3 regions of the Actinomadura sp. NPDC048394 genome follow, and region 3 is predicted to be linked to each of the others. Evidence: riboswitches for the same ligand, from Rfam matches in the RefSeq annotation. Region 3 holds a riboswitch; each other region holds the start of a gene.
What was found. Region 3 has a riboswitch for cobalamin ahead of cobN (cobaltochelatase subunit CobN). Riboswitches for the same ligand answer to the same signal wherever they lie in the genome.
Positions count from the first base shown of each region.

Region 1: it holds a riboswitch for cobalamin, as region 3 does, so the genes downstream of both, AB0C78_RS33770 (putative cobaltochelatase) here and cobN (cobaltochelatase subunit CobN) in region 3, are expected to answer to the same signal.
Region 2: it holds a riboswitch for cobalamin, as region 3 does, so the genes downstream of both, AB0C78_RS38500 (CbtB domain-containing protein) here and cobN (cobaltochelatase subunit CobN) in region 3, are expected to answer to the same signal.

Region 1 covers NZ_JBEZJL010000055.1:64,091-71,238, reverse strand. The annotation lists gene AB0C78_RS33790 (DUF397 domain-containing protein) at 93-293, opposite strand; gene AB0C78_RS33785 (helix-turn-helix transcriptional regulator) at 290-1,132, opposite strand; gene AB0C78_RS33780 (ATP-binding protein) at 1,327-2,061, shown strand; gene AB0C78_RS33775 (helix-turn-helix domain-containing protein) at 1,972-2,766, opposite strand; cobalamin riboswitch at 2,884-3,008, shown strand; gene AB0C78_RS33770 (putative cobaltochelatase) at 3,065-5,125, shown strand; gene cobO (cob(I)yrinic acid a,c-diamide adenosyltransferase) at 5,183-5,797, shown strand; gene AB0C78_RS33760 (cobyrinate a,c-diamide synthase) at 5,791-7,148, shown strand, end outside.
Region 2 covers NZ_JBEZJL010000072.1:3,041-10,188, forward strand. The annotation lists gene AB0C78_RS38485 (hypothetical protein) at 1-156, shown strand, start outside; gene AB0C78_RS38490 (branched-chain amino acid aminotransferase) at 227-1,330, opposite strand; gene AB0C78_RS38495 (3-isopropylmalate dehydrogenase) at 1,507-2,562, opposite strand; cobalamin riboswitch at 2,692-2,883, shown strand; gene AB0C78_RS38500 (CbtB domain-containing protein) at 2,917-3,150, shown strand; gene AB0C78_RS38505 (CbtA family protein) at 3,323-4,048, shown strand; gene AB0C78_RS38510 ((2Fe-2S)-binding protein) at 4,065-4,796, opposite strand; gene serA (phosphoglycerate dehydrogenase) at 5,298-6,884, opposite strand; gene AB0C78_RS38520 (hypothetical protein) at 7,097-7,148, opposite strand, start outside.
Region 3 covers NZ_JBEZJL010000078.1:11,961-19,108, reverse strand. The annotation lists gene AB0C78_RS40095 (precorrin-8X methylmutase) at 1-380, opposite strand, end outside; gene AB0C78_RS40090 (precorrin-3B synthase) at 377-1,528, opposite strand; gene AB0C78_RS40085 (hypothetical protein) at 1,566-2,624, opposite strand; cobalamin riboswitch at 2,702-2,821, shown strand; gene cobN (cobaltochelatase subunit CobN) at 2,878-6,435, shown strand; gene AB0C78_RS40075 (hypothetical protein) at 6,396-7,148, opposite strand, start outside.

The DNA.
Region 1 (7,148 bases), on a different contig from region 3:
GGGGGGGGGGGGGGGGGCGCCGGGGGGGGGGGGGGGGGGGGGGGGGGGGGGGGGGGGGGGGGCGCGGCCCCCCCCCCCCTCCGGAGTCGTGCTCAGGCCTCCCGGATGGAGTCGAGGAGGGTCTGCCATGCGTCCGGCGTCAGCACGAGGGCCGGTCCGCCGGGGTCCTTCGAATCGCGAACAGCGCGCAGATCGCTGGAGAGGGGGGCCACCTCGACGCACTGGTCGCCGCTCCCGCTGTGGGACGACTTGCGCCAGCTGGCTCCGTTGAGTTCGCGCTGCAGGTTGGTCACGGGCTGCTCCTTGCTGCCTCGGCTATGAGGTGCGCGGATTCCTCGGGGGACAGTGCGGCCTCTTCGATCAGATCGAAGCGGTCTCTATGTTTTGCTATTGCCTCGCTGCTCTCAAGGTAAACGTCACCCATGGTCCCCTCTACGTAGGCGATATCGGGGTCTGCGGGGTCCGGATACGACAAAATGGTGAAACGTCCGTCAAGGCCCGCATGTCCCCCCTGTGTGTACGGGAGTACCTGAACGGTCACCGTTGGGCGGTTCATCGCCTCGACCAGATGCTCCAGCTGGGCGCGCATCACCTCCGGGCCGCCGATGTGCCGGTGCAGCACGGCCTCGTCGAAGATGACCTGCAGGTGGGGAGCGGTGTCGCGGTCGAGCAGCGCCTGTCGGATCTTGCGGGCCGCGATGCGGCGCTCGATGTCCTCCTGCGCGGGCAGCAGCCGGCCCGCGGTGATCACGGCGCGGGAGTAGTCCTCGGTCTGCAGCAGCCCGTGGATGAGCTGCGGGTCCCAGGTGCGGATGTGCGACGCCTCGTCCTCCAGCGCGACGTAGCTGCCCGCGAAGACGTCCTGGTAGGCGGTCCACCAGCCGCGCTGCCCGGCCTGCCTGGCCAGCGTGATCAGCGCGTCGCGGTCGGGGCTCGGAACGCCGTACAGGTCGAGGATGTCGGCGATGTCGCCGGGGCGCGGCCGGGTCTGGCTGGTCTCCAGCCGGGAGACGGTGGCCCGGGACCAGTCGAGGCGGTCCGCCACCTCCTGCAGGGTGAGTCCCTGCTCCTCGCGCAGCTTGCGGAGCTCCCGCGCCAGACGGCGGCCACGAACGGTGGGGCGGTAGGTCATGGGAGCGAAGTCTCGCCGCTCTCGGGCCGCGCCACAACGCGATTGGCGAACCCGGCACGAAGGGCAGGGCAATTCCATGAAGCCGCTTGCGTACGTGAGAATCTCACGAGACGCTTGAATGCGTGACTGCTCGGGGACCGAACGTGACGGCGACCGGACCGCGCGCCCGGGCAGGCGGCCCGCGGGAGGCACTCGTGAAGACCCCGCCCGAGACCACCGACGCGAGCCCGCGCGCGACGCGGCACACCGCCGGGCCGCGCGCCGGGCACGACCGGACGGCCGCCGCCCCGGCCGCTCCCGGCCTGGCGGCGCCGCCGGGCGCCCCCTCCGACCCGGTGGCCGACCTCGCCGCCGACACCATGGCCGACGCGATGGCCGCGGGCGCCGCGCGCGGACCGGCCGGCGCCAGGCCGGGCTGGGTGTGGGCGCTGCCCGGCGGCCCCGGCTGCGCGAGCCACGCCCGCCGCGTGCTGCGCGACGCGCTCGCCTCGCTCGGCGTGCGGGACGAGGTGATCGGCGACGCCCAGCTCATGGTGAGCGAGCTGGCCACCAACGCCCACCAGCACGCCGGCGACCACGGCCCGCACGAGCTGTGGCTCTACCTCGGCGACCCGGCCGCCGGCCCGGAGCCCCGCCCGTCCGGCGACCCCGGCGGCCCGTCCGGCGGCCCGTCCGACCGGCCCGGGGCTCTGGCCGGCGGCGAGGTGCGGTGCGCGGTCTTCGACGCCTACGCCGAGGCGGCGCTGCCCGGCTACTCGTGGACGTCGGGGGACTGCGGGCGCGGGCTCAGCATCGTCCGGGAGCTGTCGTGCGGGCGCTGGGGCATGCTGCGGACGCTGTCACGGCTCGGCCCGGGCGTCCGCGGCAAGGCCGTCTGGTTCGCCGTCCCGGTGCGCGGCGGAGTGCAGCAGCCGGTTCCCGGCCTCTAGGCGCTCCCCGCTCGCCGGCCCGGGCTCCGCGTCCCGGGCCTCCAGCGCGGGGGCGATGTCGGTGACCATCGACAGCAGCGACCTGGTCAGCAGCGTCTGCACCTGCGCGCGGTCGAGGGTCCGCTCCTGGAGCCACTGCCGCGTCGCCGCGTCCGCGAGCCCGGAGTAGACGCGCAGGACGGCCCGCAGCGTGCCGGTCGGCGCGGGCACCCGCAGGACGGCGAGCATGTGCTCGACCGTCCGGTCGCGGAACCGGTTGACGATGTCCAGCAGCTCCGGGTCCTGCCCGAAGCCCTCCGCGTCCAGCGCCGCGAACCAGGTGGTGGCGTTCCGCTCGGCGGTGTCCAGGAACAGGTTCACGCACAGTTCGACGGTCTCGGGCAGCGTCATCCGCTCGTCCGGCGGCGGCGCCTGCACCGCCGCGGTGGCGGTCAGGCCCTGGACGACCTTGAGGAACAGCTCGCGCTTGGTGCCGAAGTAGTAGTGGATGAGCCCGCGCTGGACGCCGGCCTCCCGGGCGATCGCCGCCGTGGCGACCTCCGCGTACGGCAGTTCGGTGAACATGCGGCGCGCGACGTCGAGGATCTGGTCGCGCCGCTCGTCGCGCGGCAGGCGCTGATAGCGGGCCTTCGGGGTCCTGGTGGCGCCCGGGCGCGGCGTCGCGGCTCCGGCGGCCTCGCCGCGCGGGGCTGCGCGTCGCTCCATACCGACCAGTAGACCATTCTCATTGGCGTATCGCCAACATTGACCATCACTCCGCCGATAGACCGCCGGGTCGAGCGCGCCCGGCCGGTGTGCGATCCTGGGCGGGCGACGGACGCGGAGGAACCCGGTGCGAATCCGGGGCTGTCCCGCAACTGTGACCAGGGGAGCGCCCCCTCGACGCGGCCACGGCACGCGGTGCTGGAAGGCCGAGGGAGCGCGGTGATCCGGGAGCCAGGAGACTCCGGCCGTCGGACAGGCACCGCCACGGGCGTGGACACCCGAGGAAGGATGACGACACGTGCGACCCGCGTCGAAGACGGGCGCCGGCCGGCCGGAGCGGCGCGCCCGCGCGCGCTACCCCTTCTCCGCCGTCGTCGGGATGGACGATCTCAAGCTCGCCCTGCTGATCAACGCCGTGTCGCCGGGCGTCGGCGGCGTGCTGGTGCGCGGCGAGAAGGGCACCGCGAAGTCGACGATCGTGCGCGCGCTGGCCGGGCTGCTGCCGCCGGTGCCGGTCGTGCCGGGCTGCCGGTTCTCCTGCGATCCCGCCGACCCCGACCCGTCCTGCCCGGACGGCCCGGACGGCCCGCACGCCGCGGGCGGCGCTGAGGCGCGGGCAGCGCGGCTGGTGGAGCTGCCGGTGGGCGCGTCCGAGGACCGGCTCACCGGCTCGCTGGACATCGAGCGCGCGCTCACCGAGGGCGTGAAGGCGTTCGAGCCGGGCCTGCTCGCGGCGGCGCACCGCGGCGTGCTGTACGTCGACGAGGTCAACCTCCTCCATGACCACCTGGTCGACCTGCTGCTGGACGCGGCGGCCATGGGCGAGTCGTACGTGGAGCGCGAGGGCGTGTCGGTCCGGCACGCGGCGCGGTTCCTGCTGGTCGGGACGATGAACCCGGAGGAGGGCGAGCTGCGCCCGCAGCTGCTGGACCGGTTCGGGCTGACCGTCGAGGTCGCCGCGACCCGCGACCCGGCCGAGCGCGCCGAGGTCGTCCGGCGGCGGCTGCGGTTCGAGGACGACCCGGACGGCTTCGCCGCGGCCTTCGCCGAGGACGAGGCCGACCTGGCCAACCGGATCGCCGCCGCCCGCGACCGGCTGCCCGCCGTGGAGCTGACCGACGCCGCGCTCCGCCAGATCACCGCCGTATGCGCGTCGTTCGAGGTCGACGGCCTGCGCGCCGACCTGGTGACGGCCCGCGCGGCGATCGCGCTGGCCGCCTGGCACGGCCGCGACGCGGTGACGGCCGACGACGTGCGGACGGCGGCGCGGCTCGCGCTGCCGCACCGGCGCCGCCGCGACCCGTTCGACGCGCCCGGCCTGGACCGGCAGAAGCTCGACGAGGTCCTCGACGAGCACGGCGACGATCCGGAACCGCCGCCCGACGACCCGGGGCCTTCCGACGACGGGCCCGGCGGACCGGACGGGGGAGGCGGCGGCCTTCCCGACGGCCCCGAACAGGACGCGTCCGTCCCGCCTCCTGCCGTCCCGCCGCAGGCGGAACAGTCGGAGCCGTCCGTGGAGAGCGGCGGCCCGGGGCGTTCGGGTGAGAGCGAGCCCGCGCCCGCGGACGCCGCCTACAAGCCGCGCCTTTTCACCGTCCCCGGGCTGGGCGACGGTGCGCCGGGACGGCGTTCCAAGGCGCGCAGCCCGTACGGGCGCGTCTCGGGTGCCCGGCCGGGCGCGCGCGGGCTGCACCTAACGGCGACGCTCCGCGCGGCGGCACCGCACCAGCGCGCGCGGGGACGTACCGGTTCCGGTCTGGTCGTCCAACCCGAAGACCTGCGCGAAGCGGTCCGCGACGGGCGGGAAGGCAATCTCGTCCTGTTCGTGGTGGACGCCAGCGGGTCGATGGCGGCGCGCAAGCGGATGCGCGCGGTGAAGGGCGCCGTCCTGAGCCTCCTTCTCGACGCCTACCAGCGGCGCGACAAGGTCGGCCTCATCACCTTCCGGGGGAGGGACGCCGACCTGGCGCTGCCGCCCACGTCGTCGGTGGAGGCCGGGGCGCGCCGCCTCGACGCGCTGCCGACCGGAGGCCGCACGCCCCTGTCCGCGGGGCTGATGCGCGCGGCGGAGGTGCTGCGGGTCGAGCGGCTGCGCGACCCGGCCCGGCGCCCGCTGCTGGTCGTGGTGACCGACGGCCGCGCCACCCACGGCCCCGACCCGTCGCGGGCGGCCGGGCTGCTCGCCGGCGTCGCGTCCGTGGTCGTCGACTGCGAGTCCGGGCCGGTGCGGCTCGGCCTCGCCGCCGCGCTCGGCGCCCGGCTCGGCGCCGAGGTCGTCCGGCTCGACCGCCTCGCCGCCGACGCGCTCGCCGGCGTCGTCCGCGACGCGCGCGGCGGCGCGCGGAACGTCGCGTGACCGCCGGGCGGTCCGCCGCAGATCCAGCAAGCGCAGATCCAGGAAGCAGGGGCTGAGATGCCGCAGGGCAAGCCGGAGTACGTGCCGGACGACGGGCTCACCACCAGGCAGCGCCGCAACCGGCCGCTGGTGATGGTGCACACCGGGCCGGGCAAGGGGAAGTCGACGGCCGCGTTCGGGCTCGCGCTCCGGGCCTGGAACCAGGGCTGGCCGATCGGGGTGTTCCAGTTCGTCAAGTCGGCGAAGTGGCGGATCGGCGAGGAGAACGCGCTGCTCGCGCTCGGCCGCCTGCACGAGCAGACCGGCGAAGGGGGGCCGGTGTTCTGGAACAAGATGGGCGAGGGCTGGTCGTGGATCCAGCGGCCCGGCACCGAGGCCGACCACGAGGCCGACGCCCGCGAGGGCTGGGAGCAGATCAAGCGCGACCTGGCCGCCGAGACGTACCGCCTCTACGTCCTGGACGAGTTCACCTACCCGATGAAGTGGGGCTGGGTCGACGTCGACGACGTCGTGGCCACGCTGGCGGACCGTCCCGGCAACCAGCACGTGGTGATCACCGGCCGGGACGCCGACCCGCGCCTCATCGAGGCCGCCGACCTGGTCACGGAGATGGGCAAGGTGCGGCACCCGATGGACAGCGGCCAGAAGGGGCAGAAGGGCATCGAGTGGTGACCGTCCCGCGGCTCGTCGTCGCGGCGCCCTCGTCGGGCAGCGGCAAGACGACCGTGGCGACCGGGCTGATGGCCGCGTTCGCGATGCGCGGCCTGCAGGTGTCACCGCACAAGGTGGGCCCGGACTACATCGACCCCGGCTACCACGCGCTCGCGACGGGCCGCCCCGGCCGGAACCTGGATCCCTGGCTGACGTCCGAGGACCTGGTCGTGCCGCTGTTCCTGCACGGCGCGGAGGGCGCGGACATAGCCGTCGTCGAGGGCGTCATGGGCCTGTACGACGGTGCGGCCGGGCTCGGGCCGTCCGCCTCGGCCGGGGGAGGGGACTACGCGTCCACGGCGCATGTCGCGACGCTCCTGGACGCGCCGGTCGTGCTGGTCGTGGACGCGTCCGCCGCCGCGGGACGGTCCGTCGCGGCGCTCGTCCACGGGTTCCGGTCGTTCGGGACGGTCCGCGTCGGCGGCGTCATCCTGAACCGGCTCGGTTCCGACGGCCACGAGCGCATGTGCCGCGAGGCCGTCGAGGAACTCGGGCTGCCGGTTCTGGGCGCGCTGCGCCGCACCGACGACGCCGCGACGCCGTCCCGGCACCTCGGGCTCATACCGGCGGCCGAACGCAGCGCGGAAGCGGTGGACACCGTCCGGCGGCTGGGCGAACTCGTCGCGGCGTCATGCGACCTCGACGCCCTCCTAGCGCTGGCCCGGGAGGCGCCGGAGCTGGACGCCGCGCCGTGGGATCCGTCCGAGGCCGTACCGGAGAAACATGCCGGACGTCCCCGCATCGCGGTGGCGGGCGGTCCCGCCTTCACGTTCGGCTATGCGGAGAACGAGGAACTGCTCGAAGCGGCGGGCGCGGAGGTCGTGCGGTTCGATCCGTTGCAGGACGAGGGCCTGCCCGAAGGGACGCGCGGAGTCGTCGTCGGCGGCGGGTTCCCCGAGGTGTACGCGGCGCAGCTGTCGTCCAACGAGCCGCTGCGCGAGGAACTGGCGGCGTTCGCTGAGACGTCCCGACCCGTGTACGCCGAGTGCGCAGGACTCCTATACCTCGCGGAGGAACTCGACGGCGCGCCCATGTGCGGTGTGCTGAATGGCGCGAGAGCGGCCATGGCCCCGCGGCTGACGCTGGGTTATCGTGCCGCGGTGGCGGTGGCCGACTCGGTCGTCGCGCGCGCGGGCGAACGGGTGCACGGGCACGAGTTCCACCGCACGGTGACGGTCCCCGACCGTGGGGAGACCGCCGCCTGGCAGTGGTCCGCGTCCGGTCCGGTGGGCTTCGTGCGGGGCGACTGCGTCGCGTCGTACCTCCACGTGCACTGGGCCGGATCGCCCTGGTTCGCCAGCCGGATGGTCGC
Region 2 (7,148 bases), on a different contig from region 3:
TCGGGCACGTGCACGTTCCCGGTGCAGGTCGGCGGCAAGCCCGGACGGGCCTTCGTCGGGTTCGCCTTCCACTACGCGATCAACCCGGACGCGCGCGGCGTGAGCCCGAAGACGGCCGGCTCCGCGATCACCACCACGGTGCGCTTCGGCCGCTGACCCGGCCGCACATAACGGCGCCCGATGGCGCGCACCCGGGGACGGGCGCGCCATCGGGCGCTTCCACCGATCAGACGATCTTGTGAACCCAGCCGTAGGGGTCGGGGCGGGTGCCGTACTGGATGCCGACGAGCTCCTGCCGCAGCCGCATCGAGATCTCGCCGGGCTCGCCGTCCCCGATCGTCCACTCCCGGTCGTGGCCCCTGACCCGGCCGACCGGGCTGATGATCGCGGCGGTGCCGCAGCCGAACACCTCGGTGATCTCGCCGGACGCGCAGCCGGCCTGCCACTCGTCGATGCTGATCTTGCCCTCCTCGGCCGGGATGCCGAGGTCGGGGGCCAGCTTGAGCATCGAGTCGCGGGTGACGCCGGCGAGCAGCGTGCCGGTGAGCGCGGGGGTGAGCAGCCGGGCCTGCGAGCCGGACCCGTAGACGAACATCAGGTTCATCGAGCCGACCTCCTCGACCCAGCGGTGCTCCACCGCGTCGAGCCAGACGACCTGGTCGCAGCCCTGCTCGACGGCCTCGGCCTGGCCGGCGAACGACGCGGCGTAGTTGCCGCCGAACTTGGCCTCGCCGGTGCCGCCCGGCGCCGCGCGGGTGTAGTCCTGCGACAGCCACACCGAGACGGGCTTGATCCCGCACGGGTAGTACAGCCCGGACGGGGAGGCGATGACCATGAACAGGAACTCGTTCGCCGGGCTGTTCACGCCGAGCGCGCGGGTCGTGGCGAACATGAACGGCCGCAGGTAGAGGCTGTGGCCCTCGGTGTCGGGGACCCACTCCTTGTCGGTGCGGACGAGCAGCTCGACGGCGTCGACGAACAGCTGCTCGGGGATCTCCGGCATGGCCATCCGCTTGGCGGAGCGGTTCATCCGGGCCGCGTTCATGTACGGCCGGAAGGTGACGATCGAGCCGTCCGGCTGCTTGTAGGCCTTGAGGCCCTCGAACAGCTCCTGGGCGTAGTGGAACACCTGGCTGGCCGGGTCCATCGGGATCGGCCCGTAGGGTTCGAGCTTGGCGTCGTGCCAGCCGCGGTCCGCCGAGTACCGGACCGTGACCATGTGGTCGGTGAAGTACCGGCCGAAGCCCGGATCGGCCAGGACGCGCTCGCGCTCGGCGGCCGTCGCGGGCCGCTCGGTCAGCGTGATCTCGAAGTCCAGGGTGTCGCTCATCGCCGTTCGTCCTCTCCCGATCGCCGGTGCGGCTCCATTGCCGCTGCGGCGTCCTTAGTCCCTATTGTCGTACTTCGTTCCTCGACCCCACTCCTCGTACGCGGCGCATACGGAAAACCGGGCGCGCCGCGAGGCGCGCCCGGAGTGTCCCTGCTCGTAGCCGGAGAGGCGCGCCCTCAGCCCGATACTCGCTTGGCGATCGCGTCGCCGATCTGCGCGGTCGACCGCGTCCCGAGCGCGCCGCGCTCGGCCAGGTCGTCGGAGACGGCCTGCTCGACCCGGCGGGCCGCGTCGCCGGCGCCGATGTGGTCGAGCAGCATCGCGACCGACAGGATCGTGGCGGTCGGGTCGGCCTTGCCCTGCCCCGCGATGTCGGGGGCGCTGCCGTGCACCGGCTCGAACATCGACGGCGCCGTCCGGTCGGGGTTGACGTTCCCGGACGCGGCGAGCCCGATGCCGCCGGCGATCGCGGCGCCGATGTCGGTGATGATGTCGCCGAACAGGTTGTCGGTGACGACGACGTCGAACCGCTGCGGCTGGCCGACGAAGAACATGGTGGCCGCGTCGACATGGCAGTAGTCGGTGCTGACCTGCGGGTACTCCGCGCCGACCTGCTTCATCACGCGCTGGTAGAGATCACCGGCGAAGGTCAGGACGTTGTCCTTGTGGACCAGCGTCAGCCTCTTGCGCGGCCGCGACGCGGCGACCTCGAACGCGTACCGGACGACCCGCTCGACGCCGAACGCGGTGTTGACGCTCTCCTGCGTGGCGACCTCGTGCGGGGTGCCCTTGCGCAGGACGCCGCCGACGCCCGTGTAGGGGCCCTCGGTGCCCTCGCGGACGACGACCATGTCGATGTCGTCCGGCGTGACGTCGGCGAGGGGGGTCTTCACGCCCGGGAACAGCTTCACCGGGCGGAGGTTGACGTAGTGGTCGAGCTCGAACCGGGTCCGCAGCAGCAGCCCGCGCTCCAGCGTCCCGCTCGGGACGCTCGGGTCGCCGACGGCGCCGAGCAGGATGACGTCCTGGCCGCGCAGCTCCTCCAGCACCGAGTCGGGCAGCGTCTCCCCGGTCCGGTGCCAGCGGGCGGCGCCCAGGTCGTAGGAGGTCTGCTCGAACGCGAGGTCGCTGGACGGGGCGACGGCCTCGAGGACCTTCAGTCCCTCGGCGACCACCTCGGGGCCGATCCCGTCACCGGGGATGACGGCCAGACGAATGCTGCGGGAAGCCATGGGCGTACTGTACTGCAAACGTCTCACTGCTTGGGCGTTCGTCTCATATCCCGGTACGCGGGTCTCGCCGCCGGCGACCCGGCGTCACCTTTGTCACTTTTCGCGGGGTTGACGGGCCGGGTGGGAGAAGGGACGCTCTCCTCGACAAGTTCACATCGAGGCGACGGTGCGCAGGAACCTGGTGCGAATCCAGGACGGTCCCGCCACTGTGACCAGGGAGTCTCCCCCCACCGCACGACCACGGCCGGGCCACCGGCGGGAAGGTCGGCGGGAGACGGCGATCTGGGAGTCAGGACACTGACCCGTCGTCCTCCCGCAACCGGGGCGAGTGCACCCCGTGAGGAGAACCCCGACATGGCCGAGTCCGCCGTACCGTCCGCCACGTCCCCGCAGGCCGAGCCGTCCGCGGCGCCGCTGCGCCTGCCGATCCGCGACATCGTGCCGTGGGCGGTGCTCGCCGTCGTGCTGGCCGCGATCCTGATCTACTTCGTCGGCGCCGAGCAGGGCGCCACGTCGATCTTCGGCGGCACCTGGGTGCACGAGTTCACCCACGACGGCCGCCACCTCCTCGGCTTCCCCTGCCACTGAGTTCCACGCAAGCCCGGCCCAAGGGCCTCGCCTGGCGGCTCGGCCCTTGACCGTGCTTGGGCGAGCGCGAACTCGCTTCGCGAGCTTCCCGGTGGACTCGCCTCCGGCGTCGTCCACCGGTCAGATAGCGCGCTCGCGCGGTGGCCGGGGATTCCGATTCGAGGAGATGTCGATGAGAGCACTGCTGGTCCGCGGGATGCTCGCGGGCCTGGCGGCGGCCGCCCTGGCCCTGGTCGTCGCCTGGCTGTACGGGGAGCCGCAGGTCGGGCACGCGATCGCATTCGAGGAGGCGCGGGCGCACGCCGAGCACGCGGGGCACGAACCGGAGGTCGTCGGCCGGGGCGTGCAGAAGACGGCCGGGCTGATCACCGCGATGGCCGTGTACGGGGTGGCGCTCGGCGGCCTGTTCTCGATCGCGTTCGCCTTCGCGGCGGGACGGCTCGGACGGCTCGGCGCGCGCGCCACGGCCGCCCTGGTCGCCCTGGCCGGGTTCGTCGCGATCGAGCTGGTGCCGTTCCTGAAGTACCCCGCGACGCCCCCGGCGGTCGGCAACCCGGCGACCATCGGGAGCCGGACGGCGCTGTACTTCTGCATGATGGCGCTGGGCGTCCTGGCGACGACCGCGGCGGTGATCGTGTGCCGCCGCCTCGTCCCCCGGCTCGGGGCCTGGAACGCGATCACGGTCACCGCGGTCGGCTACGCCGTCCTGCTGGCCGTCGTGTACCGGCTCACGCCGAAGCCCGACGCGATCCCGGAGCACTTCCCGGCGACGGTCCTGTGGAACTTCCGGATCGCCTCTCTGGGCGTCCAGCTCGTCCTGTGGGCCACGATCGGGCTGCTGTTCGGGTACCTGACCGAGCGTTCGGTCGCGCGGCGGCGCGCCGCCGTCCTGGTCTGAGGGCCGCGGGCCGTCGTCACGGGCGCCTCCGTGGCGACGGCGCGGCGCGGCGCGGCGGGCGGCGCAGGCCGCAGTCGCCGCACATCTCGCCGCCGGGCGGGACGCGGTAGTACAGGCAGCAGTTGCGCCGGGTGAAGCCGTGCGGGCCCAGCGTCCCGGTCCCCGCCAGGGGCGGGCGGGACAGCAGTTCGCGGACGATCGCGGTGCGGGCGCCGTCCGGCGGGCCGACGTTCAGGCCGCCGGCGAGCGCCGATGCCGCGTTCCCCCACAGCAGGCCGTCCGCGAGGCTCGTGAAGGTCAGCATCGTCGCGCGCAGCGGCTCCAGCTGGCCCGTGACGACCTGGCCGTGGACGAGGTCGGCGGCTTCGGCGGCGCCGCCGGCGCGGTGCCCGCGCGGCTCGGCCAGCCAGAGCGCTACGGGGGCGCCCGGCGCCCACCGCCAGTGCAGGCCGGCCAGGTCGGGCACGACGCCCAGCGCCGCCGCCGCGACGACGGGCGACCAGAGGCGCGACGCGAGGCCCTGGAACAGGATGGACGCGGCGACGCGCCGCTCGCCGGTGCCGAGCCGCTCCGCGTAGAGGCCGGTGAGGCCCGCGAGGCGTTCCGGGTCGCGTTCGGGCAGCGGCCGCCACGTCGGATCGGCCTCCTCGGCCGGATCGGTGGAGATCGCGAAGTACGGCCCGAGGCGCCCGGCGGCGCTCAGCGCCTCCCTGACCTCCCCGGGCCCGGCGGGCATCGGCGACGGCATGGCGTTCACCCTGCCATGCCCGTCCCGGCGCACGGCCGCGAGGCCGCCGCAGGGCCGGGAGGGCGGGGCGCGCTAGCGGGAGGGGTGGCCGCCGTTGTCGCGGCGGTCCAGGGCCGTCTGCAGGGCGCGGGCCGCCTCCTCGGCGGCGTCGTCCGCGGGCACGGTGGTACGGGTGGTGTCGTTCATGATCGCTCCGAATCGCTGAGGCTGGGTGCCGGGGCCGCCGGGACGCGTGGTTCGCACGGGTCCGGGCGCGGGATCGGGCTGATGGCCGGGCGAAACCTCCGCAGCGGTGCCGGCCCGCCGATGTCAGGCCCCGCTGCGGCAGCGAAGGATTACCGCGAAACGCCGCATGATTACTTGCGACGGTACCCGCCGTTCCGGCGACTGTCCCGACCCGTGGCGTAAAATCTCAACATGTGAGACGTGACGGTGGGCAGGAACGCGACGGGCGGGGGCCCGGCCGAAGCCGGACACCCGCCCGTCACGGTCGCCCAGAGATCAGTCGAGGTCGACGCGGCGGCCCATGTCGGCGCCCACCTCGGCGGTGATCGCGTCCACGAGCTGCGGCGGGATGCCGGAGTCGACGGTCAGCGCGATCAGCGCCTTGCCGCCCTTGGCGTCCCGGCCGACCTGCATGCCGGCGATGTTGACCTCGGCGTCGCCGAGCAGCTTGCCGACGGCGCCGACGATGCCCGGGCGGTCCACGTAGGAGAAGAACGCCATGTGCGCGGTCGGCACCAGCTCCATGTTGTAGCCGTTGATCTCGATGATCCGCTCGGCGTGCTTCGGGCCGGTCAGCGTGCCGGACACCGACACCACCGCGCCGTCGGCCATCGTGCCGCGCACCTGCACCACGTTGCGCCAGTCGGGGCTGTCCTCGCTGGTGGTCAGGGTGACCTCGACGCCCCGGTCGCGGGCCAGCAGCGGCGCGTTGACGAACGTCACCGACTCCTCGACGACGTCGGAGAACACGCCCTTGAGCGCGGCCAGCTCCAGCACCTTGACGTCGTGCTCGGCGATCTCGCCGCGCACCACCACGTCCAGCCGGACCGGCACGCCGCCGGCGAGGGCGGTGAAGATCCGGCCGAGCTTCTCGGCGAGCGGCAGGCCCGGCTTGACGTCCTCGGCGACCGCGCCGCCCTGGACGTTCACCGCGTCCGGCACGAACTCGCCGGACAGCGCCAGCTTCACCGAGCGGGCGACCTGCGTGCCCGCCTTCTCCTGCGCCTCGTGGGTGCTGGCGCCGAGGTGCGGGGTGACGACCACGTTGTCGTGGTGGAACAGCGGGCTGTCGGTGCAGGGCTCGCTGCTGAACACGTCGATGCCGGCGCCGGCGACCCGGCCGTCCTTCAGCGCGAGGTCGAGCGCCTCCTCGTCGACGATCCCGCCGCGCGCGGCGTTGACGATCCGCACGCTCGGCTTGACCTGGTGCAGCTCGCGGTCGCCGATGAGGCCGAGGGTCTCGGGGGTCTTCGGCAGGTGGACGGTGATGAAGTCGCTCTGCTGGAGCAGCTCGTCGAGGGTGACGAGCTTCACGCCGAGCTGCGCCGCGCGGGCGGCCTGCACGTACGGGTCGAACGCGATCACGTTCATGTCGAAGGCGGCGAGCCGCTGGGAGACCAGGACGCCGATGCGGCCGAGGCCGAGCACGCCGACGGTCTTGCCCTGCAGCTCGACGCCGGTGTACTTGGACCGCTTCCACTCGCCCTGCTTGAGGGCGGAGTGGCCCTGCGGAACGTTCCGGGCGGTGGCGAGGAGCAGCGCGATCGCGTGCTCGGCGGCGGTGACGATGTTGGAGGTCGGCGCGTTGACGACCATGACGCCGGCCTTGGTGGCGGCCTCCACGTCGACGTTGTCGAGGCCGACGCCGGCGCGCGCGACCACGCGCAGCCTCCCGGCGTGCTGGAAGACCTCGGCGGTGACCTTGGTGGCGCTGCGGACGATCAGGGCGTCGACGTCCGCGACGGCGGGCAGCAGCTTGGCCTTGTCGCTGCCGTCGACGTGACGGACCTCGAAGTCGGATTCCAGCACGGCGATGCCGGCCGGGGAGAGCTCTTCTGCGACGAGGACGACGGGCTTGCTCAAGGAAACAGTCCTTCGGAAGTCGGATGTTCGGCTGGTGTGCAGGTGAAGTCGCGAGTCACCTCGTCGTGCCCTCGCCCCCAGCGGCGAGTCTATCCCCCGGCGGGCGGCGGGGTCCGCGACAGGGAAGGACCGGCCGGTAACTCCGTTGTGTCCGCCGGGGCGGGGCCGTCCTCACCTCCCGGCCTCACCTCCGGCCTCACCCCCGGCCCCGGTCACGCGGCGTTCGGCTCGGGCATCGCGGCCAGCACGGCGGCGACCCGCTCG
Region 3 (7,148 bases):
CCGAGCCGGTCCCGCCACAGCTCCAGCGCGGCGGCGCTGCGGGTGGTGCCGAGTTTCTCCGCGAGCGCGGGCACGCGGGGGTCGGCGAGCGTGCAGACCACGTCGTTGCCCGCCGGGAGGCGCCGGCGGGTGACGCCCGCCGCGACCATCTGCGCGTCGCACAGGATCGGGCGCCCGGCCAGCAGCGCCTCGCGGGCCGCCGCGACGACGCCGGGCGCGTGGTCCAGGTCGCGGACCAGGTCGGTCATCCCGCACGAGTGGATCATGCGGACGGCGACCCGGGCGACGTCGTCCGGCAGCCCCGCGAGGTCCGCCTCCGCCCTGATGGTCGCGAACGACCGCCGGTAGATCTCCGCGCCGTCGCGGACGTAGTCGATCACTCGCTCCTCCGTGTCGTGGCGGCGGCCGCCGCCGTCGCCGTCAGGTCGTGCGGCCGGGCGCGGACCTCGCCGCCGAGCCGCACCTCGTAGCCGCCGGGGACGGCCACGACCGCGACGTGCCGGTCGGCGGGCCGCCCGCACTGCCGCTCGCAGCCCGACCAGTGCACCGGCAGGCCGCCGCCGGCGCGGCGGGCGCGGGCCGCGTCCGCGCGCACGTCGGTGAGCGACTTCGCGCAGCCGGGACGGCCCGCGCAGGACGTCAGCCCCGCCCAGTCGGGTCCGGTGACCAGGCCAGGGAAGTGTGACATGTCCGCGACGCCGGGAATGACGACGCCCCGCCACGGAGTGACAATGATCTCCCCGGCGGCGCCCAGCCCGGCCGGGTCGAGGCGGCCGAGCGGGACCAGCCCGGAGAACGCCGTCCGCCCGTCCCGCTGCGGGATCGCGCCGAGCGGCGTCCTGCGCGGGGTCGCGGGAACCGGCACGGGCTCCGCCCGGTCCCCCGCCAGCGGAAGGTCGCGGCCGAGTTCGGCGAGCCGCCATTCGCTCGTCCGGACGCGCAGGAACGCGCGGGCGGCGTCCAGCGCGAGCGCGGCGGCGTCCTCGGGACGGGCCCGCAGGCCGCTGTCCTTTCCGGCGAGGACCAGCGCGAACGCGTCCGGCGCCACCGCGTACAGGCCGACGTCGGCGCGCAGCGCGATGACGTCGCCGCGCCCGTCGTCGACCGCGAACAGGAACCGGCCGGGGAGGCCGGCGAGCTCCGGGTCGGCGCAGAGGCCCGCGTCCAGCGCCGCCACGACCGGCCGGGCGTCCAGCAGCCCGTCTCCGTCGCGTCCGGTCAGCACGCTGCCGAGGATGTTGCGGACGCGTTCGTGCGTCGCGGACGGCAGCAGCCCGGCCTCGCGAAGCCGCTCGCCCAGCTCGGTCTCGGCCCCGTCGGCGAGCCCCCTGATCTGCAGGTTCGCACGCGATGTCAGTTCGAGGAAGCCGTCGCCCAGCTCGCGCGAGGCGGCGGCGAGCGCGTCGAGCTGCGCCCGCGCGAGCGCGCCGCCGGGCAGCCGGACGCGCGCCAGCCCCCCATCGGCGGCGGCATGCACCCGCAGGGCCCCCGGACACCGGTCCGGCTCCGAACGCGAAGACGACGACACGGCCGGAACTCTAACCCGGACCGGGGAACGCGACCGCTCAGTAGGCCATCGCCGAGCCGCAGTGCCCGAACCCCGCGAAGGTCGTCTGGAACGCGCCGTCGACGGCCCTGCCGAACGCGTCCAGGCCGTTCAAGCAGGCATAACGCGGTTCCCCGCTCGAAACGAGGCCGATCGCGACGCCCTCGCCCGGCTTCCGCGAGATCGTCTGGGTGACCCGCATCGGCCTCCCTTCGGTGAAGGCGAACAGGACGACGGCGTCCGGCCGGCGCATGAGCCCGTATCCGGTCCGGCCGTCCGGGCTCATGGTGGCGGACGAGACCGCCCCCGGACCGCCCGGCGCGCGGAACAGGACCCGCCCCTCGCGCAGGCCGGACCCGCCTTCGCGGGTGTCGGTCGCGCGGACGGTCACGTTCCGGACGGCGGCGTCCTGCCCGGCCCCGGGGACGACGTCGCCGGTGGCGTAGCCGAGCGTCCGCCCGTCGCGGGCCCAGACGATCTCGCCGATGACCGAGGGCCCGGCCGCGCTCCAGGTGCGGCGGCTCCCCGTCGCGGTGTCCAGCACGGTCAGCGCGGCACGTGGCGGGCTCGCGGCGGCCAAACTGTGCGGCGCGCAGGGGGCGGTCGTGTAGGCGAGCCGGTCGCCTCGGCGGTTCATCGCGAGGCCGGCGACCAGCGCGGGCGTGGTGCCGCCGCGCAGCGGCGCGAGCCCGGTCACGTGGCCGTCACCGGTCAGCCGGAACCGGAAGAGGCGCGTCTCGCACGGGTCGCTCCGGGACGCCGCGACGACGAAACTCCCGCCCGGCCCGGCGAGGATCTCCTGTACCTCACCCGCGGAGTCCGGCGGCCGCACCGTGTCGACGACGCGCCCGGGCCCGTTCACGGTGGGCGGCGTGCGCACCTCGATCCACGGCCCCTGCCGTCCCGCGCTGAGCATGAAGCGCGGTGCCTGGTAGCCGAAACGCCCTGCCGTCTGCGGGGTCTCTCCGCCCACCGTCGCACCGACCGTGGCGATGGAGGCGGCGACCAGGACCGCCAGCCCGGCGGGCGCCGCCCAGCGCTGGAACCGCCACGAGACCGGCTCGCTCTCCCGTCGCATCGGAAGATCGTCCCACGGTGCTCCCCCGGGCGCGCCGGGCCGGAAGGAATCGGGTTAGGGTGTGGGCGGCGGCAAGGGAGGAAGCCGGTGCGAATCCGGCGCGGTCCCGCCACTGTCACCGGGGAGCGGACCCCACCGAAGGCCACCGCGCGAGCGGGAAGGCCGGGGCGAGCGCCGATCCGGGAGCCAGGAGACTCCGTGCCGCCGCTGTCTTGACCTGCGATTCGGGGCGAGGACCCCGGGTGAGGACGCGATCCGCGTGATCCTGCTGCTGTCCACCTCGGACACCGACCTGCTCAGTGCGCGCGCGAGCGGCGCCGGCTTCCGGCTCGCCAACCCGGCCCGCACGTCCGTGGACGACCTGCCCGCCCTCGTGGACGGCACCGACCTGGTGGTCGTGCGGCTGCTCGGCGGCCGGCGCGCGTGGGAGGAGGGCCTCGACGCGCTGCTCGCGGGGCCGCGTCCCGTGGTGGTGCTCAGCGGCGAGCAGGCACCGGACGCCGAGCTGATGGAGCTGTCGACCGTCCCCGCCGGGGTGAGCGCCGAGGCGCACGCCTACCTGGCGCACGGCGGTCCCGGCAACCTCGCCGAGCTGTTCGCCTTCCTGTCCGACACGGTGCTGCTCACCGGGTTCGGGTTCGCTCCCCCGGCGCCCACCCCGACCTGGGGCGTGCTGGAGCGCGAGCGCCGGTCGGGCGAGGGGCCGGTCGTCGGCGTCCTGTACTACCGCGCCCATCACCTCGCCGGGAACACCGCGTTCGTCGAGGCGCTGTGCCGGCAGATCGAGGCGAAGGGCGGGCAGGCGCTCCCGGTGTTCTGCGCGTCGCTGCGCACCGCCGAGAAGGAACTCCTGGACACGCTCGGACGGGCCGACGCGCTGGTCGTCACCGTGCTCGCGGCGGGCGGTACGAAGCCGGCGTTCGCGGGCGCGGGCGGCGACGACGAGGCGTGGGACGTGGGCGCGCTCGCCGGGCTGGACGTCCCGATCCTGCAAGGGCTGTGCCTGACCAGCGAGCGCGCGGCGTGGGAGGCCAACGACGACGGCCTGTCGCCGCTGGACACCGCGACGCAGGTGGCGGTGCCGGAGTTCGACGGCCGGATCATCACGGTGCCGTTCTCGTTCAAGGAGACCGACGAGGACGGCCTCAGCGTCTACGTCGCCGATTCGGAGCGCGCCGCGCGGGTCGCCGGGATCGCCGTCCGGCACGCGCGGCTGCGGCACGTCCCGGCGCAGGACAAGCGGGTCGCGCTGATGCTGTCGGCGTATCCGACCAAGCACGCGCGGATCGGCAACGCGGTCGGGCTCGACACCCCGGCCAGCGTCGTGAAGCTGCTCGCCGAGATGCGCGAGCGCGGCTACGACGTCGGCGGCGAACTGCCCGCCGAGGGCGACGCGCTGATGCACGCGCTCATCGCGGCGGGCGGGCAGGACCCCGACTGGCTGACCGAGGCGCAGCTCACCGGCAACCCCGTCCGCATCCCGGCGGCGCGGTACAAGGCCTGGTACGCGACGCTCCCGCAGGACCTGCGCGACGGCATCGAGCGGCACTGGGGCCCGCCGCCCGGCGAGCTGTTCGTGGACGACTCCCAAGACCCGGACGGCGAGATCGTGCTCGCCGCGCTGCGGTCCGGGAACGTCGTCGTGATGGTGCAGCCGCCGCGCGGGTTCGGCGAGAACCCCGTCGCGATCTACCACGACCCGGACCTTCCGCCGAGCCACCACTACCTGGCGGCGTACCGGTGGGTCGCGGACGAGTTCGGCGCGGACGCGATCGTCCACGTCGGCAAGCACGGGAACCTGGAGTGGCTGCCCGGCAAGTCCGCCGGGATGTCGGCGTCCTGCGGGCCGGACGCGGCGGTCGGGGACCTGCCGCTCGTCTACCCGTTCCTGGTGAACGACCCGGGCGAGGGTACGCAGGCCAAGCGGCGCGCGCACGCCACGCTCGTCGACCACCTGATCCCGCCGATGGCGCGGGCGGAGAGCTACGGCGACATCGCGCGGCTGGAGCAGCTCCTCGACGAGCACGCGAACATCGCGGCGCTCGACCCGGCGAAGCTGCCCGCGATCCGCGCGCAGATCTGGACCCTCATCCAGGCCGCCCGCCTGGACCACGACCTCGGCTTGGACGACCGTCCGCACGACGCCGAGTTCGACGACTTCCTGCTGCACGTGGACGGCTGGCTGTGCGAGGTGAAGGACGTCCAGATCCGCGACGGCCTGCACGTCCTCGGCGCCGCCCCGGCCGGGGAGACGCGCGTCGACCTGGTGCTGGCGATGCTGCGGGCGCGGCAGATGTGGGGCGGTTCGGTGACGCTGCCCGGCCTGCGCGAGGCGCTCGGCCTGAAGGAGGACGGCGGCTCCCGGAACGAGGTCGACGCCGTCGAGGAGCGGGCGCGCGCGCTGGTCACCGCGATGGAGGAGCGCGGCTGGGACCCGTCCGCCGCGTCCGACGTCGCGGACGGGCAGGTCGCCGACATCCTCCGGTTCGCCGCGACGGAGATCGTCCCGCGACTGGAGAGGACCAGCGACGAGATCGGCATGGTGCTGCACGCCCTCGACGGCGGGTACGTGCCGGCCGGGCCGAGCGGGTCGCCGCTGCGCGGCCTGATCAACGTGCTGCCGACCGGCCGGAACTTCTACTCCGTCGACCCGAAGGCCGTCCCGTCCCGGCTCGCCTACGACACCGGCCGCGCGATGGCCGACTCGCTGCTGGACCGGTACCGCGAGGACACCGGCGAGTGGCCGCGCTCGGTCGGCCTGTCGGTGTGGGGCACCAGCGCGATGCGCACGTCCGGCGACGACATCGCCGAGGTGCTGGCGCTGCTCGGCGTCCGCCCGGTGTGGGACGAGGCGTCCCGCCGCGTCACCGGCCTGGAGCCGGTGCCGCTCGGCGAGCTCGGCCGCCCGCGCATCGACGTCACGATCCGGATCAGCGGGTTCTTCCGCGACGCGTTCCCGCACGCCGTCGCGATGCTCGACGACGCCGTGCGGATCGCGGCGGACCAGGACGAGCCCGACGAGATGAACTTCGTCCGCGCGCACGTCCGGGCGGACACGGCGGCGCACGGCGACGAGCGGCGGGCGACGCTGCGGGTGTTCGGGTCGCGGCCCGGCGCGTACGGGGCCGGGATCCTGCCGCTGATCGACAGCCGGAACTGGCGCGACGACTCCGACCTCGCCGAGGTGTACGCGGTGTGGGGCGGCTACGCCTACGGGCGCGGGCTGGACGGCGTCCCGGCGCGCGGCGACATGGAGAACGCCTACCGGCGGATCAGCGTCGCCGCGAAGAACACCGACACGCGCGAGCACGACATCGCCGACTCCGACGACTACTTCCAGTACCACGGCGGCATGATCGCGACCGTGCGGGCGCTGACCGGCAGGGCGCCGAAGGCCTACATCGGCGACAGCACCCGTCCGGACGCCGTCCGCACCCGCACGCTCGACGAGGAGACGTCCCGCGTCTTCCGCGCCCGCGTCGTCAACCCGCGCTGGCTCGCGGCGATGCGGCGGCACGGCTACAAGGGCGCGTTCGAGCTGGCCGCGACCGTCGACTACCTGTTCGGCTACGACGCGACCGCCGGGGTCGTCGCCGACTGGATGTACGAGAAGCTCGCGCAGACGTACGCGCTGGACGCCGAGAACCAGGCGTTCTTCAACGAGTCGAACCCGTGGGCGCTGCACGGCATCACCGAACGCCTCCTCGAAGCCGCCGACCGCGGCATGTGGGAGCACCCGGAGCAGGAGACCCTCGACGCGTTGAAGCGCCTCTACCTCGAAGTCGAAGGCGACCTGGAGGACTCCGACTGAGCCGCTGGCTCCCCGAGGAGTCGTGCGGCCAGGGCGCGCAGTTCGCGGTCCTCGGCGAAGGCCCGCCATCCGCTGTTGACGTGATGCCGGCGGTCCGAGTCCAGGATCTCGCGCAACGCCCAGCGCACCTGCGAAGGTGCGGGGCCCATGGCGGCGAGGCACCGCATGGCCGCCCACCGCACCGGCTGGTAGCCGCCCCGCGCCAGCTCGTAGACCTCGCGGCACAACGTCTCCGACGCGGCCTCCACCTCCCCGGTGACCGCGTGGTGCGCGCGCGCAGCCTCCACACGCGTCCAGTCGTCCCGAGAGTCCATGAGCAGCCGGAGGCGTCCGGCGTGGGCGGCGGCGTGCTCGCCGAGGTCGGCCAGCAGCCGGATCCCGCCGCGGCCGGGCGGGGGCCCGTCCGCGGCGTTCAGCGGCGGCGCCGGGTCGCCGGTCACCTTGAACAGCGCCCAGGGGACGAGGGTCTCGCGCTCCCGGGCGAGCGGCCCGCCTTCCTGCCGTCCAATGCGGCGCAGCGCCTCGGCGGCGCCGGACGCGGCCGGGCCGATCGCGGCGAGCGTCGTCGCCGCCTGGACGGCCGCGCCGGTGCCGAGCAGCCGGACGAGTTCGGGGACCGCCGGTGCGGCGGCCGGTCCCCACTCCTCCAGCGCACGCGCGAGAGTGCGGCCGGTGTCGGGGTCGTCCATCCGCGCGCGGATCGCCGGAAGGAG